Regions from separate parts of the Clostridioides sp. ZZV15-6598 genome, predicted to be linked through region 1. Evidence: riboswitches for the same ligand, from Rfam matches in the RefSeq annotation. Region 1 holds a riboswitch; each other region holds the start of a gene.

The links. A riboswitch is a leader RNA that binds a small molecule or an ion and turns the genes downstream of it on or off. The one in region 1 is predicted to bind S-adenosylmethionine.
Region 2: linked by a shared signal. The riboswitch ahead of metK (methionine adenosyltransferase) and the one ahead of KGF50_RS16855 (methionine ABC transporter ATP-binding protein) in region 1 are both predicted to bind S-adenosylmethionine.
Region 3: linked by a shared signal. The riboswitch ahead of KGF50_RS05835 (homoserine dehydrogenase) and the one ahead of KGF50_RS16855 (methionine ABC transporter ATP-binding protein) in region 1 are both predicted to bind S-adenosylmethionine.
Region 4: linked by a shared signal. The riboswitch ahead of KGF50_RS13885 (MetQ/NlpA family ABC transporter substrate-binding protein) and the one ahead of KGF50_RS16855 (methionine ABC transporter ATP-binding protein) in region 1 are both predicted to bind S-adenosylmethionine.

The regions. Positions count from the first base shown of each region.
Region 1 covers NZ_JAGWCS010000115.1:4,210-7,412, forward strand. The annotation lists gene KGF50_RS16845 (MetQ/NlpA family ABC transporter substrate-binding protein) at 1-249, opposite strand, end outside; gene KGF50_RS16850 (methionine ABC transporter permease) at 287-943, opposite strand; gene KGF50_RS16855 (methionine ABC transporter ATP-binding protein) at 936-1,901, opposite strand; SAM riboswitch class I at 2,020-2,126, opposite strand; gene KGF50_RS16860 (class I SAM-dependent methyltransferase) at 2,476-3,102, shown strand; gene KGF50_RS16865 (TetR/AcrR family transcriptional regulator) at 3,183-3,203, shown strand, end outside.
Region 2 covers NZ_JAGWCS010000017.1:25,903-29,105, forward strand. The annotation lists gene mreB (rod shape-determining protein MreB) at 1-218, shown strand, start outside; gene fabZ (3-hydroxyacyl-ACP dehydratase FabZ) at 234-662, shown strand; gene yyaC (spore protease YyaC) at 798-1,307, opposite strand; SAM riboswitch class I at 1,496-1,599, shown strand; gene metK (methionine adenosyltransferase) at 1,736-2,929, shown strand.
Region 3 covers NZ_JAGWCS010000019.1:34,541-37,743, forward strand. The annotation lists gene obgE (GTPase ObgE) at 1-1,264, shown strand, start outside; gene KGF50_RS05830 (YhbY family RNA-binding protein) at 1,294-1,662, shown strand; SAM riboswitch class I at 1,756-1,862, shown strand; gene KGF50_RS05835 (homoserine dehydrogenase) at 1,966-3,168, shown strand.
Region 4 covers NZ_JAGWCS010000073.1:6,911-10,113, reverse strand. The annotation lists gene KGF50_RS13895 (Na+/H+ antiporter NhaC family protein) at 1-110, opposite strand, end outside; lysine riboswitch at 256-432, opposite strand; gene KGF50_RS13890 (lipoate--protein ligase) at 601-1,587, shown strand; SAM riboswitch class I at 1,678-1,783, shown strand; gene KGF50_RS13885 (MetQ/NlpA family ABC transporter substrate-binding protein) at 1,897-2,694, shown strand; gene KGF50_RS13880 (TerD family protein) at 2,797-3,203, shown strand, end outside.

The DNA of each region.
Region 1 (3,203 bases):
TTGAAAGAAGTTAGCATCTAAAGAACCTTCATCTAAAGCTGTATTTGGAAGCACATAATCATCAAATATCTTTACTTCTAAATCATATCCTTTTTCTTTTAATAAAGGCTTTGCAACTTCTAATATTTTTGCATGTGGATTTGATGATGCCCCTACTAATATTTTTTTATCCTCTTTGTTTGAACATCCTACTGCTGATATTGCTATTGCTGACACTAATGCTACTGATAATAATTTTTTTAATTTCATTTTTTACTCCCCCTTTAAAAATGTTTTATTAATTAAGTTATTTTAGTTTCTTATAAGCTAGATTTCCTAAACCTTGTATTATTTGAACTAGTATTACAAGTGCTATTACTGTATAAACCATTACTGCTGTATCAAATCTTTGGTATCCATAAATAAGTGCTATATTACCTAGTCCTCCAGCTCCTACTGCACCTGCCATAGCTGTATAACCAAGTATAGAAATTACTGATAATGTAATCCCAGATACTATTGAAGGCATTGCTTCTTTTATCATAACTTTAAATACTATTTGTTTTTTTGTAGCCCCAAAAGATTTGGCAGCCTCTATCAATCCCTTATCAACTTCATTTAATGAACTTTCTATAATTCTAGCGATGAATGGTGCTGCACCAATAGTTATTGGCACTATTGCAGCAGTCTCTCCTATACTTGTTCCAACAATTAATCTTGTTATTGGAATCATTGCAACTATAAGTATCATAAATGGGAAACTTCTAAATATATTTACTATAAATCCTAGTGCACTATTAATCGTGCTATTTGGTTTTAATCCATCTGGTTTTGTAACTACTAATATAATTGCTAGTATAAATCCTAATATGGTTGCTACTACAGTTGGTACTATGACCATATATAAAGTTTGTAATAATGCATTTGGAAATAGTGTTGTTAAAAAATCAATTAGACTATTCATTTATCATTTCCTCCCATCTTATGTCCTTATCTGTAAGATATTGTTTTACTTTCTCTCCACTTTTATCTGAAACATTTATAATAAGTGAACCTAAAATATCTTCTTTAAATTGTTCTAATTTCCCAAATATTATAGATACATCTATGTTTAACTCTCTTGCCATTGTTGTGATGATAGCATCATTAGAAATGTCTTTAGGGAATAGTATTTTTATATTTGTTCCTTTTGGTAAAATTATACTTTCTTCACCTATTAATTTTCTAAGTCCTTTAGTATTTCTCAAGAAAATTTCTTCTGTATCTCCTACTTCTAATACTTCTCCATTTTCCATTATTGCCACTCTTCCACAAATTTGTTTTATAACTTCCATTTGGTGAGTTACCACTATTATTGTTATTCCTAGGTTTTTATTTATATCTTCAAGTAATGAAAGAATTGATTTTGTAGTATTTGGGTCTAATGCTGAAGTAGCTTCATCACAAAGAAGTACTTGTGGATTTAGTGCTAAAGCCCTAGCAATTGCAACTCTTTGTTTTTGACCACCACTTAAGTTTCTTGGTTTATCATTTTTCTTTTCAGATATCCCAACCACTTCTAATAACTCTAAAACTCTTTTTTTAATTTCTGCCTTTGTATATCCAAAACACTCTAAAGGTAATGCTACATTATCAAACACTGTTTTTCTTTCAAGTAGTGAAAAGTGTTGAAAAATCATTCCTAACTCTTTTCTTAAATCTCTCATTTGCTTTTCATTTAATGACTTTACTTCCTTATCAGATACAAGCACACTACCTTCTTGATACTCTTCTAGCCCATTTATACATCTAAGTAGTGTTGATTTTCCAGCACCACTATGACCTATTATTCCAAAAATTTCTCCAGATTCTATCTCAATACTTACATCTTTAAGTACTTGAATCTTTCCATAATACTTATTAACATTTTTTATGCTAACCATAAAATTTCCTCCCCACATATTCTGCTCAATTTGTATGTTTATTTTTATTTATGTATTTTAAATTTGTATCTAACAAAATAAAAGCCTGAGTATAAACTCAGGCTTAGAAAGCTATTTATACTCATCTATCAACTATATTAGTTGCAGGATTTAGCACCAATGTATATAAAATATACTGGTTGCCGGGTTTCAAAGGGCCAGTCCCTCCACCACTCTTGATAAGACGTTATTTAATTTAATTTAATTCGATTATCATTTCTTGCTATGTTATATATGATATATTTATTAATAATATTTGTCAATAAATTTATTTAAAATTTTTATTTTTTATTATTACTAATAAAAAACAAATAGCTTTATTCTATTGATTTTCTAGACCATAACTCTTTACATTTTCAATGGTTATATAACATCATATAACTATTAAGCTATCTATTTGATTTCGCCTATAAAATAAAGCCAGAAAGCTAATATGTTTTTTATAAAACTTTATTTTAACATAAATAGAATGACTTAAAGATAATTCTATGATAAAATTCTACCAGTTAAAAATAAAAATTATGGAGAATAATAAATGAAAAAATTTACAGAATATATTGGTTCTCAGTTTGGAAATCCTAGAGGTATTATTGGCAAATGTTGCTGTTTGATAATGAATACAATAAACCAGAAAATGTATAAAAGTTTAATATCATGTATTCGTCTTAATGAACAATCTAGACTACTCGATATTGGATATGGAAATGGATATTTGATTCAACAAATTTATAAAAAATATTCCACAGACATATGTGGCATAGATATTTCAAAAGATATGAAAGAACTTGCCACAAAACAAAATCTCAAAGGTATTGAAGATGGCAAAATTCAACTTTCAATAGGAAATTGTTGTAATTTGGAATACAAAGATAATTCTTTTGATATAGTGACCTCTATAAATACAATTTATTTTTGGGATGATACAACAAAGGGATTGTCAGAAATATTTCGAGTTTTAAAACCAGAAGGCATTTTTTATAATGTAGTTTACTCAAAAGAATGGTTACAAAAACTATCATACACTAAAGAATTTCAACTTTTTGATAAGGAAAATTTAATTTTATTAGGTGAAAAAGTAGGATTTTCAGAAATAACAATTGAAGACATTGTAAATGGTAAAAGCTACTTGGTACAATATAGAAAAAATGATTTTACAGAATAATCTATTTTTTATATTTAATTAAATAATCACAACATAGGCATATATCATAATACTGATATATGCCCTTTTAAATTAGATAAATAAAAAAAGTATATGCCAAA
Region 2 (3,203 bases), on a different contig from region 1:
AAACACCACCTGAACTAGCGGCAGACATAGGGGATGTTGGTATAATAATGACTGGCGGAGGCTCATTATTATATGGATTAGATAAAATAATAGAACAGAGAACAGGAATAACTGTTACAATAGCAGATGAGCCACTATCTTGTGTTGCAAAAGGAACAGGGATTGCTTTGGGCTCAATAGATTTACTTGAAACAGGTGGGTCTTTCAAAAGAAAATAATTAGGAGAGTTTAAAATGTTAAATATAGATGAAATAAAAGAACTAATACCACATAGGTATCCATTTTTATTAGTGGACAAGATTACAGAGTTAGAAGTTGGAAAAAGAGCTGTTGGTATAAAAAATGTAACAGTTAATGAACCATTTTTTCAAGGTCATTTTCCAGATTATCCGTTGATGCCAGGAGTGTTGATAGTAGAAGCTCTAGCACAAGTGTGTGGAGTGGCAATGATGTCTTTAGAAGAAAATAAAGGCAAATTAGGTGTATTTGCAGGTATTGATAAAGTTAGAATCAAGAGAGAAGTAAGACCAGGAGATACATTGACTATGGAAGTTGAAATGACAACACTTAGAAGAAATATAGCAAAAGCAGATGCTAAAGCTTATGTTGGTGAAGAACTTGTCTGTAAAGGTGAGTTAATGTTTGCTTTAGTAGAAAAATAAAATTTATGCGTATGAAAACAGAAGAATAAACATCAAAATAAAAAGGTAGATAATTTGGAGTATTTATTAAATTAAATACTCTATAGTATCTACCCTTTTAATATAAAAAATTTTATCAGTTACCTTATATAAGATTTAAGTAGATACCAATAGTGCTAAAGCTATTGTTTCAGCTAAGTCTAATATAAAGCTAAGACGTATATTATTAAATGAAAGTCTGTTATTTTCATCAATTTTATCTACAATTCCTACTATAGAATAATTTCCTATTTGAGGTAGTTTTTTTCCCACACCTTTTCCGGGCAGGATAGGTCCTTCTCTAATTTGTATATTACCTATGTTACTCTGCGACCCCAAGCAAGCATCTATAGCCAAGAAGTTACCTTGCATATGTGTATTTTTTATAGTATCTAAAGACTCATATATATTTAAGGCGTGAATAGGGTTATCTAGTGTACCGTAAACGGGGTATTTAAATTTACTGTTTTTAAGTATTGTTCCAACTAAAGGGCCTAAAGTATCACCTATAGCCCTGTCTGTTCCTATGCAAACAACAATCGTATTTTCATTAATTATGGTTTTGAGAACTGAACTTAGCACCTGTATAACATCATCATCGCTGTAATTTACTTTAGCTAAATACAATAGGAACACCCCCTTCAAAAAAATATATGAATAAAAAGCACTAAAAAGACCTAACTTTAAATTTCAGATAGAGATAATATTTTATTTGTCTCACAAAAAAAGTGATGGCAAAAATATGACTAAAAATCTTGACAAAATTTTAAAAAAATAGTAAGCTAATAAGGTAAAATAAAATTTAAATCTTGATTACCTTATCAAGAGAGGCTGAGGGATAGGCCCTGTGAAGCCCAGCAACCACCCAAATGGGAAAAGGTGCTAATTCCTACAAGACAAAAGTCTTGAAAGATGAGGTCAGTTAATTAGTATGCGATTACGATTATTAACCTCTTCTTATAAGGAGAGGTTTTTTATTTTGAGTAAAATTTCTAAGAATTGAAGATAAGGTAAAACCTATAATAAAAATTAAGAATGAATAAGGAGGAACAAAAATGGCAAGACATTTATTTACATCAGAATCAGTTACAGAAGGACATCCTGACAAGATATGTGACCAAATATCAGATTCAATATTAGATGCATTGTTAGAAAAAGACCCACAGTCTAGAGTAGCTTGTGAAACTACAGTAACAACAGGCTTAGTTCTAGTAGCTGGAGAAATAAGTACATCTGCTTATGTAGATATACCTAAATTAGTAAGAGAAACAGTAAAAGAAATTGGATATACAAGAGCAAAATATGGATTTGACTGTGACACTTGTGCAGTTATAACTTCTATAGATGAACAATCTGGAGATATAGCTATGGGAGTTGATGAAGGTCTAGAAAGTAAGACTGGAGAAGAAATAGAACAAGAAATAGAAAAAGTAGGAGCTGGAGACCAAGGTATAATGTTTGGATTTGCATGTAATGAAACTCCAGAATTAATGCCACTTCCAATATCATTAGCTCATAAATTATCAAGAAGACTTACAGAAGTTAGAAAGACAGGTTTAGTTGATTATTTAAGACCAGACGGAAAAACTCAAGTTACTGTTGAATATGAAGGAAATAAAGCTGTAAGAGTACATACAGTTCTTATATCAGCTCAACATTGTGAAACAGTATCAAATGATAAGATAAGACAAGATTTAATTGAGCATGTTATAAAATCAGTTATACCAGCTGAATTACTTGATGAAGATACTAAAATTTATATAAACCCAACAGGAAGATTCGTTATAGGAGGACCTCAAGGAGATACAGGTCTTACAGGAAGAAAAATAATAATAGACACTTATGGTGGATATTCTAGACATGGTGGAGGAGCTTTTTCAGGAAAAGACCCTACAAAAGTTGATAGATCTGCTGCCTATGCTGCTAGATATGTAGCTAAAAATATTGTTGCGGCTGGACTTGCAGAGAAATGTGAGATAGAGCTTGCATATGCTATAGGGATAGCTAGACCATTATCTATATTTATAGATACTTTTGGGACAGGTAAAGTTTCAGAAGAAAAGCTTGTTGAACTAGTAAACAAACACTTTGATTTAAGACCAGGAGCAATAATAAGAGATTTAGATTTAAGAAAGCCTCTTTACAAAAAGGTTGCTGCTTATGGTCACTTTGGTAGAACTGATATAGATTTACCATGGGAAAAAACTGATAAAGTAGAACAATTAAGAAAAGATGCATTAGGTGAATAATGCTTAGACAAGGAACTGCTAGAATGTAATTTTATAATTACGTTTTAGCAGTTTTTTATTTTATAATTAAATATATTTAATAAATACTAATTTTCAATCATATAATAAAGAAACATTATTTACTGAGATTAATATATTTCATTATATAATATTGCATTAAATTAATACATATTAGAAGACATATGTTAAAAACTGGTTAAGATTTCGTTAAGTAATGTTAAATAATTCAAAAAATATTGAAAAGTAGCACTAATACAACTAATATAGTCTTAAT
Region 3 (3,203 bases), on a different contig from region 1:
AGCGAGAATATTTGTTAAAGCTGGAAATGGTGGAAATGGTTCGGTAGCATTTAGAAAAGAAAAATATGTTCCAGCTGGTGGGCCAGATGGTGGAGATGGTGGTCGTGGAGCGAGCATCATATTTGAAGTTGATTTAGGTCTTAGAACATTAATGGACTTCAAATACCAGAAAAAATATCAAGCTCAACACGGTGGCGACGGTAGCAAAGGTAAAAGAGCTGGTAAAAATGGAGAAAGCTTAATATTAAAAGTACCAGCAGGTACAGTAATAAGAGATGAAGCTACAGGTCTTGTATTAGCAGATTTAAAGAAAGAAGGAGATACAGCAGTAGTTGCAAAAGGTGGTATAGGTGGTAAAGGTAATCAACACTTTGCAAATGCAGTAAGACAAGCTCCAGCTTTTGCAAAGTCTGGTACAGATGGAGAAGAAAGATGGATAACTCTTGAACTTAAAATGATAGCAGATGTAGGTCTTTTAGGATTTCCAAATGTAGGTAAGTCAACATTTTTATCAGTTGTAACTAAAGCTAAGCCAAAAATTGCAAACTATCATTTTACAACATTGACACCAAATTTAGGTGTTGTTCAAACTAAGTTTGGAGATAGTTTTGTACTTGCTGATATACCTGGAATTATAGAGGGTGCGTCTGAAGGTATAGGATTAGGTCATGAATTCTTAAGACATGTTGAGAGAACTAAGGTATTGATACATATTGTAGATATATCTGGACTAGAAGGTAGAGACCCAATTGAGGATTTTGACAAAATAAATGATGAGCTTAAGTTATATAATGAGAAGCTTTCAACAAGACCTCAAGTTGTAGTTGCAAATAAATTTGATATATTGGAAGATGAAAGCCAATTTGAAAAATTTAAGGATGAATTAGAAGGTAGAGGATATACAGTATTTAAGATGTCTGCAGCAACTCGTCAAGGAATAGATGATGTAATTGCCTACGTTTCTAAAATGTTAAAAGAAGTAGAAGATATAGAATTAGTTTCAGAAGAAGAAATGTATAGACCAGAACTTGATATTGGAACAGAAGAAGAATTGAACATAGATGTTGAAGATGGTGTATATGTAGTTACAGGTAAGGCACTTAGAAGAATAATGTATTCTGTAAATTTTGATGATATGGAATCACTTCAATATTTCCAAAAAGCTATGGAAAGTCAAGGTATATTTGATAGGCTTAGAGAGATGGGAATTGAAGATGGAGATATAGTTAGAATTTATGAATTGGAATTTGAATTTTACAATTAATTTTGATATAGAATTATAGAGGTGATAATATGTTAAAAGGAAAGCAAAGAGCATATTTAAGATCTTTAGCAAATACTTTAAAGCCTACTACACAAATTGGTAAGGAAGGCGTTACAGAAAGCTTTTTAGAGCAATTAGAGGATATGCTAAGAGTTAGAGAATTAGTAAAGGTTACTATACTAGAAAATGCAGGTCTTGATGCTAAAGAAACTGCTAATGCAGTATGTGAAGCTTTAAGAGCAGAGTTTGTTCAAGCTATTGGTTTTAAATTTACTATTTACAAGAGAAATATTGATGAGCCTAAGATACTTTTCCCAGGGCATGAACAGGCAAAAGCTAAGGTTAAAAATAATAACGTTACAAAAAAAGGTAAACCAACTAAAAGAGCAGTTAGATAATTAATTAGATTATTTTAGAAAAAAGAAGTTAAAAAATATAGTGACAATTGGCAAAAATTGTATTATACTATTAAACATAAATTTAAATTAGCAATCTTATCAAGAGAGGCAGAGGGACTGGCCCTATGAAGCCCGGCAACCAGTATATTTTAATATACATTGGTGCTAAATCCTGCAGCAATTATGCTGAAAGATGAGTATAAACCCGTCATATGGCTTGAGTTTATACTCAAGCTTTTTTAATTAATTTATTTATATATATAAATAAATTAATACAATCAAAAATGATGGGGGTATGGAACAGTGAAGATAGGAATATTAGGGTATGGAACAGTAGGAAGTGGATTAATAGATTTAATAGAGAATAATACTTCAAAAAGAGAAATAGAAATAGTTGGAATTTTAGTTAAAAACAAAGAGAAGCATAAAACAAAGAGATATTTTGATAAGGTAACAACAAATATAGAAGATATATTTAGTAAAGATATTGATATATTAGTTGAAGTAATTGGAGGACTAAATCCAGCTCTTGATTATGTAACAAGAGCTCTAAATAAAAAAATACATGTAGTAACAGCAAATAAAGATTTATTAGCTGAAAGAGGTAGTGACCTTATAGAGTTGGCTAACTTAAATGATGTTAGCATTAAATTTGAAGCATCAGTAGCAGGAGGTATTCCAGTTTTAAAGCCATTAATAGAATCACTAGAAGGTAATAATATAAAAAGCATAAATGCTATTTTAAATGGAACATGCAACTTTATATTATCAAAGATGTATGATGAAAATTTACCATATGATGTAGCTTTAAAACAAGCACAAGAGCTAGGCTTTGCAGAGGTTAATCCAGATGCAGATGTTTTAGGATATGATAGTGCTAGAAAATTATCTATATTATCTACTTTATCTTATGGGAAAATAGTATACTGGAAAGATTTGCTATTAGAAGGAATAACTTCAATAGATGAAAAGGATATAGAATATGCTAAGAAATTAAATTGTAAGATAAAATTAGTTGCTAGAAGTAAATATGAATTGGGAGAAGTAAGTGGATTTGTTAGACCAGCATTGGTGGATAATGATAATATGCTGTCTAAAATAGATAATGAGTTTAATGTAGTAATTATAGTAGGAGATTCAGTAGGAGAACTTTCTTTTGTAGGTAAGGGAGCTGGAAGAGGTGCAACAGGAAGTGCTGTTTATGCTGATATAATAGATATAATAGATGATAGGAGTTCAAATATAAAGTCTTTTTCAAAAGGTAAATTGGATTTGAGTGGGCTTATAGAAGATGAATGTAGTGCGGTAGTCAGATTTAGTGAATATAATAGAGATGGTATTTTAAAATGTTTAGATAAGTATATAGATAGCTATAATATTATAGATGAAGAAGAACTTGCTATTTTTGTAAATGCAAAATCAGAGCATGAAATTGATAGATTCTTAGAAGATGTAAAGAGAAATGATTATAGTAAGTCAGTTAAAAAACTATTAAAAGTAGATTAAAATATTTATGTAATGATTGTAAAAATTTAAAGGTG
Region 4 (3,203 bases), on a different contig from region 1:
GCATTAGCCAGTGCAATGGTATCTATATCTTCCTCTGCAAACACCATTACAGTTGACATTATAAACATAATTGTCGTCAGAAAAATAATATTAAATTTTTTATTTCTCATATAAATCTCCCTCTCTTTTTAATTTTGTGAATTATATAGGGTATTATGGGTTATGATAAAATAAAAAAGCCTTGAGTGGTAAACACTCAAGGCTTAAACATTACAATACATTGATAATACTAAAAAACAAATATAATATAATTCCTTAAATGATAGCTCACCACAAATAAACCTGTGACAGTTGTACATATATTTTATGTACCCCCAGCAATATAATCTTAAAGCATCGATTATAAAACTTCGGCAATATCCCCTTTCCCAATAAATCTTTGTGCTTAACTCCTTATTGGTACTGATAGATTATTGCGCCTCTACCCTTTTATTCACTTTTATTAAATATATTTTGAGTATATATTATTTATTTAAACTTTGCAAGGAAGTTTTAAAAATTTTACTTTAAAGGATTTTTTATATCATTGTCGAATTATAAAATTAATTGTACCAAAATCATCTAAAAAAATTTTATCAATTATATGGAGGAATTACTTTAATGTTATTAATTTACAATGAAAAAACAAACCCTTATTTTAATTTAGCAATGGAAGAATATTTACTTAAAAATTTTGATGAAGATTTATTTATTTTATGGAGGAATGAACCTTCTATAATTGTTGGAAAAAATCAAAATACACTCTCTGAAATAAACTTAGAGTATATAAAAGAACATTCAATACCAGTTGTTAGAAGACAATCTGGAGGAGGAGCTGTATTTCATGATTTAGGAAATATAAACTTTACATTTATAGCTTGTAATAATAATAGTTTTAGTGATTTTAGAAGATTCACCCAGCCAATAATAGACTTACTTAAAACTTTAGATGTCAGTGCTGAGTTTTCTGGAAGAAATGACCTTCTTATAGATGGTAAAAAGTTCTCTGGAAATGCTCAACATAACTATAAAAATAAAGTAATGCACCATGGGACACTTTTATTTTCATCTGAAATAAATGACCTTTCAAACGCACTAAAAGTAAAACCCATAAAATTTGAAGGTAAAGGTATAAAATCTGTAAAGTCTCGTGTAACCAATATAAGTGAACACTTACAGTCTGATATGGATATACTTGAGTTTAAAGATGCTATAATGAATTATCTTTCTGCAACAAATGCTGATAATACAAATTATTCTCTAAGTAAATATGACATAGAGGAAATAGAAAAGCTTACTAAATCAAAATATGAAACTTGGGATTGGAATTTTGGTAATTCACCGAAATACTCTCTTTCAAATGAATTAAAATATGCTGGTGGAAATGTAGAATTTAATTTAAATGTTGATAAAGGTATAATAACTAGTATAAAGTTTTTTGGAGATTTCTTTGGAAAGTGTGATGTATCTTTTGTAGAAGATAAACTTGTTGGTACAAAACATGAGGAAAATTCATTAAGATCTATTTTAGATAGTATTGAAATAAATGACTATTTCTTAGGTGCTGATACTAATATTTTAGTTTCTGGAATTTTAGGTGTTAAGTAAAAATAACAAAAACTTTAAAATATTTACAAAATTATGTTTACAGATATAGAAAATCATGCTAATATGTATAACATAATTAAAAATTAATACTTCTTATCCAGAGTGGTGAAGGGACTGGCCCTATGAAACCCAGCAACCAGTATATTTTAATATACATTGGTGCTAAATCCTGCAGTATTGTACTGAAAGATGAGTTTAAATTAGCTTTTAAAGCCTGAGTTTACACTCAGGCTTATTTTATTTTCACAATGTGATAAAAAGAGGGTATTTTATTTTTAACTAATCAATTATATTCAGGAGGGAATTTTTATGAAATTCAAAAAATTATTAAGTTTGTTATTATGTCTAGTATTTACTTTATCTGTAGTTGGATGTTCAAAATCTAAAGACGATAAAAAAATTGTTGTTGGTGCTACTTTAGTTCCAGGTGGAGAGTTATTAGAAGAATTAAAACCACTTATTGAAGAAAAAGGTTATACTTTAGAAGTTAAAAACTTTGACGATTACATACTTCCAAATGAAGCTTTAAATAATGGCGAAATTGATGCAAATCTATTTCAGCATGAGCCTTATCTAAAAGAAGCTGTTAAAGCTAAAGGCTATAAAATAATGGCTGGGACTAAACTATATGTATGCCCAGCGATACTTTACTCTTACAAAATAAAATCTGTTGATGATTTTAAAAAAGGAGATACAATTGCAATAAGCAACAATCCATCTTCTTGTTCTAAAGACCTTAGATATCTTGAAAGTATCGGACTTTTAACTTTACCTAAAGAAAATAATTTAGTTAGTCCTAAAGATATAATTGAAAATCCAAAGGGCATACAATTCAAAGAATTAGATATTGCTCAAATACCATCTTCTCTTCCAGATGTAACTGCTGCATTTATAGACACTACTTATGCAGTACCTGCTGGTCTTGATGCTAAGAAAAATGGAATCTACACAGCACCAGTAAATGATGAGTATGCTAACCTTTTAGCATTTAGAACTGAGGATAAAGACAGTGAAAAAATTAAAGTTTTACAAGAGGTTCTTACATCAGATAAAGCAAGAAACTTAATTGAAGAAAAATACAAAGGAATTGTAATTCCTGTTTTCTAGTAGAATTAGTATAATTTTAACATTATTATTGTAATCTTGTTGAATATTGACTTATTAAGTGCTACCATTTAAGTAAATCTATGTTTGTGGAGGAAGATTACTATGGCTATAGAATTGAAAAAAGGACAAAAAATAAATCTTACAAAAAAAGAAAATACCGATTTAGGTGAGATTTTAGTTAATTTAAATTGGAATCAAAAGGTACAAAAAAAGGGCTTTTTTGGAGCTCTAAGAAGTAGTAATATAGATTTAGATTTAGGTTGCTTGTTTGAAATGAAAAATGGTGTAAAGGGCGCTGTTCAAGCATTAGGCAATTCCTTTGGTAATTTAGAACATCCTCCTTTTGCTCAACTAGATGGAGATGACCGAACAGGAAGTAATACACAAGGCGAAAATATAAGAATCAATGGTAATAAGATAAAAGAAATAAAAAGAATATTGATTTATGCTTTTATTTATGAAGGTGTAGCTAATTGGTCAGAAGCTGATGGAATTGTAACTATTAAACA